DNA from 2 places in the uncultured Planococcus sp. genome. Region 2 is predicted to be linked to the other one. Evidence: riboswitches for the same ligand, from Rfam matches in the RefSeq annotation. Region 2 holds a riboswitch; the other holds the start of a gene.

Region 1 (2,204 bases), on a different contig from region 2:
TGATGAGTTTGATATTTTCCAGGAAAGGCCCGACCCATTCCTCTTCCTGTAGACGGAACGACAACATGCCGCCTTTTCCGGGATACAGCACATCTGAAATCTCTGCTTGCTGCGACAGGAATTCCGCGATGGCTTTTGCGTTTGCTTCATGCTGTCTCATGCGCAGCGGCAGGGTTTTTAATCCGCGTACCAACAGCCAGGAGTCGAAAGGTGACAATACTGCCCCCACTGAGTTGTGGAAGAATGACAGCCTTTCGCAGATGCTTTCGCCTTTTGCGGCAACCAGTCCGGCAAGCACATCATTGTGTCCGCCGATATATTTCGTAGCGCTATGGATGACGATATCCGCTCCCAGCTCGATTGGCTGCTGGAAGAACGGTGTCAGAAATGTATTGTCGACGATCAATAGAAGATTATGCTTTTTCGCTAATGCTGCATATGCGATCAGATCAATTTCCTGCATAAGCGGATTAGTCGGCGTTTCAATGAAGAGCGCCCGTGTATTCAACGTTATTTTTTGTTCTGTATCCTGAACATCTTTGAATTCAGCGTATTTTGGATGAATATTATAGGCGGATGCGAAATGGTCCAGCAGGCGATAAGTTCCGCCATAAATGTCTTCAGGCACCAATATCTCATCTCCCGGACGGAACAACGACAAAATCAGTTGGATGGCAGCCATTCCAGAGCTGCAGGCAAATGCGGCATCTGCGCCTTCGAGTTCAGCAAAACCTTCTTCAAGAACAGAGCGTGTCGGGTTTTTTGTTCGGGTGTAATCGTAGCCGGTCGATTGTCCAAGTCCCTGATGCTCATAAGCCGTTGATAAGTAGATGGGCGGATTTACCGCTCCTGTAGCAGCGTCGCTGCGATTGCCTAATTGAACCAATAAAGTTTCCAAACTGTGTTTTGTCATTCCACTCATCCTCTCAACAATAAAACAGGGGCTTTTCTTCAAAAAAGAAGAAAGCCCCTGACTGGAAATGCATTCTTCTCATCTGTTAGGCGTAGCCTATTGGAATTAGCACCGTGTCTTCATCAGACTGGTTGCTGAGACTTCACAGGGCCAAATCCCTCCGTCTCTCTAGATAAGAAATATCTTATGAAGTTTATGTTGTTTCTGGTTCGATGTTTCTAATCTTAAATCATTAAGCAATAGAAAGCAAGGATGAAATTTTAAATAGTTGAAATAAAAAGATAATAGATGGGGGACGCAGTACTGACGGCTGCTGAGATGACTTCGCCGAAGTAGCTGTAAAGAACCGCGCTATTCTTTTAATTCGCTTTCCGAAGTGATATACTGATTGAATGAAATTTGTATGCAAAGGGGAAAGCGAATGTATATTGTCACCTCAACAGTGGTTGTTCCGCCTGAAAAAACGCAGGAGGTCATTGGGATATACCAAAAGCGTTCACGCCGTGTGGATCTGGCGGAGGGCTTTCATTTATTCAGACTCATCCAAAACACTAAGAAGAAAAACGAATTGACAGTCCATATGGAATGGCACACGAAAGCTGCCTACATGGCGTGGGTGAAGAGCCAGGAATTCAAAGAAATCCATGATTTGGAAAAGAACTACCCAGATCAGGAACTGGCGAAAATCATTCCCACCGTACGGCAGTACGAAGTGGTGGCCGAATGAATATAGATATCAAAAACAAAATTGCTTCCGAGACAGCTGAAAGTATATATGAAGCATATCCCACGCTGTGGGACCGTTTTGGCGATCGGGGCTTTGAACATACGGAAAAAGATAATCACCACCACCTGGATCACTTAGAGACAGCTTTCTCCTTGAACGACGAAAAGGTATTCATCGATTACACAATCTGGCTGGAAACAGTCCTGACAAGCAGAAATGTAGAAACCGCATTGATTATCGATAATTTTGAACGCTTACTGGAGATTCTTCCGGGGAATATAGATAAGGATGAAGAGATCTTTATGACGGGTTGTTTAACGAATGCCATTGCGGTGTTGAGGCCTTCATAAAGTTAAGGAGGGTGACATGAACAGTAAATCAAAAGAACTGGCCGATCTATTTCTGGCCGGCGATGAAAAGCAGGCCCTGCAATTAGTCCAAACATATTTGGAGAACCATACTAAAGATGAGCTTTACCAATTGGTTCTGACGCCTGCCATGTATTGGATCGGAGAACTCTGGGAAAAAAATATCATTACTGTGGCGGACGAACATTTAGCGACG
Region 2 (2,204 bases):
TTCAAACAGCAAGGCACTGACCATAGCAACGATGACAATTAGTACAAAAATCATTTCGACTGACATGGGCAACCATCCTTCAACTTAGTTACTTACTACGGTCTCCCGCAAGCCTTTGATAAGAACATCCGCCACTTCCGGACGGGAAAATTGTTTCGGTGGCTTCTCCCCGTTGCGAAGCAATTCACGCACTTTCGTACCGCTCAAATGGACATGATTTTCTGCCGTATGCGGGCAGGTTTTCGCTGTTGCCATGTTTTCGCATGTATTGCAGTAGAATGAATGCTCGAATTTGAAGATTTGAATGCCCAGTTCGTCTTCGAACTGGCTGATGAATTCCTGCGCTTCGTATGTGCCGTAATAATCGCCGACACCGGCATGGTCGCGGCCAACGATGAAATGTGTACACCCGTAGTTCTTGCGGACGATGGCGTGAAGAACCGCTTCTTTCGGTCCCGCATAGCGCATTGCTGCAGGATAGATGGCCAGGCGCGCACGATCTGCAGGATAGTAATGCTTCAAGATGACCTGGTAGCTTTCCATCCGTACCGCTGCTGAAATATCATCGGATTTCGTTTCGCCCACGAGGGGGTTCAACAGCAATCCGTCAACCACTTCCAATGCTGCTTTCTGGATGTACTCATGTGCCCGGTGCACCGGGTTGCGCGTCTGGAAACCGACAATCGTCTTCCAGCCCAAATCCTGGAACAACTGACGCGTTTCAACCGGATCCAAATGGAACTCTTCAAATTCGCTGTGATCCGGACGATTCAATAAAGTGATCGGTCCGGCCAGGTACACATCGCCGCGTTCGTATAATTTCTTAACACCTGCATGTGCTTCTTCGGTCGTTCCGTAGATTTTTTCCGCTTCCAACCGTTTGTCGTAAGCGTATTTCTCCTTCAGTGCGAGTGTTCCGTAAATCACACCGTCTTCGCCTTTCAGCGCAATTTCGTCGCCGACTTGGTAGCTGTCCGCTTCTTCTTTGGTGACCGACAGTGTAATTGGCACGCTCCAAACCGTGCCATTGCTGAGGCGCGATGTATGTACCACACTTTCATAATCTTTTTGTCCAAGGAAACCGGTTAATGGGCTGAAGCCTCCGATGCCGATTAGTTCGAGATCCGAGATCGCCCAATCCGAAACGAATAATGAAGAAAGCGATTCTGCATTTTTCAAGGCCTTTTCTCTTTCCGTGCCTGTCACCTGTCTGTTTACCAAATCTCCACCGTGTGCTCTACTAGTCATTTCATTACCTCCAAGGTTAGTTTTGAATTGCGCTGTTCATTTCGAAACCATTCTGAAACCAAACTTCCAAAGCGTTCGAACAAAAAGAAAAGGACCCTCTTCGACAAGAAGAAGGTCCGGAAAAACAAAACAATCTTCTTATCTTCTAGGCTGATGAAGCCTATTGGAGTTAGCACCGTTTCCTTATAGGAGGGTTGCTGAGACATCAAAGGGCCAATCCCTCCGTCTCTCTTGATAAGAACGCATATTCAATTTTGATGAGAATTGTTTGAAATGTTTGATTTCACAAAGTATATAATAGACTATTCCGAGTGTCAAACTATGTTTTAATTTTTTTTTAGACTTTTTCCAGGAAAGCTGCCCTGCCAAAGGCTAGCGCAAGCAAAATTATTTTGATTAGCTGATGAATAGTTTCTGTTCAACGCAGAGAGGAATATTTTTGATAGTATTAGGAGAGGTAAGGAGGCGGAGAAGATGACGGTACTTCCCATCATGATTGAGTTGGCAGAAAAAAAAGTGATTGTAGTGGGCGGCGGACGCATCGCCAAACGGAAGCTGAACGCTTTGCTGGACAGTGGAGCTGTGCTGACCGTAATCAGTCCCTCCGTGACACCGGAAATAAAGCAGTGGGCTGAAGAAGGTAAAATCCAATGGAAACCAAAAAACTTCGACCCAAAAGAGGCTGAAGAGGCTTTCATGATGATCATCGCCACCGATGACCCCGTTGTCAACGCGGCCGCAAGAGAAGCTGCACCTCCGCACTGCCTGATCAATGCTTCCACTGACGCCGAGTCTGGAAATATTCATTTTCCGGCTCATTTCAAAAGAGGCAAATTGAGCATCGCGGTTTCAACGAATGGCGCCAGTCCTATGCTTGCGAAAAAAATCAAACAGGATCTGCAGACTCAGTTTGACGAAAGCTACGAACACTATCTTGAATTTCTTTTTGAAGCCAG

What was found. A riboswitch is a leader RNA that binds a small molecule or an ion and turns the genes downstream of it on or off. The one in region 2 is predicted to bind S-adenosylmethionine.
Region 1: it holds a riboswitch for S-adenosylmethionine, as region 2 does, so the genes downstream of both, Q0785_RS06055 (methionine biosynthesis PLP-dependent protein) here and sat (sulfate adenylyltransferase) in region 2, are expected to answer to the same signal.

The regions. Positions count from the first base shown of each region.
Region 1 covers NZ_CANMXD010000003.1:294,658-296,861, reverse strand. The annotation lists gene Q0785_RS06055 (methionine biosynthesis PLP-dependent protein) at 1-913, opposite strand, end outside; SAM riboswitch class I at 989-1,092, opposite strand; gene Q0785_RS06050 (antibiotic biosynthesis monooxygenase family protein) at 1,335-1,640, shown strand; gene Q0785_RS06045 (hypothetical protein) at 1,637-1,990, shown strand; gene Q0785_RS06040 (cobalamin-dependent protein) at 2,007-2,204, shown strand, end outside.
Region 2 covers NZ_CANMXD010000002.1:22,468-24,671, reverse strand. The annotation lists gene Q0785_RS02520 (SLC13 family permease) at 1-66, opposite strand, end outside; gene sat (sulfate adenylyltransferase) at 85-1,248, opposite strand; SAM riboswitch class I at 1,384-1,489, opposite strand; gene Q0785_RS02510 (NAD(P)-binding protein) at 1,723-2,204, shown strand, end outside.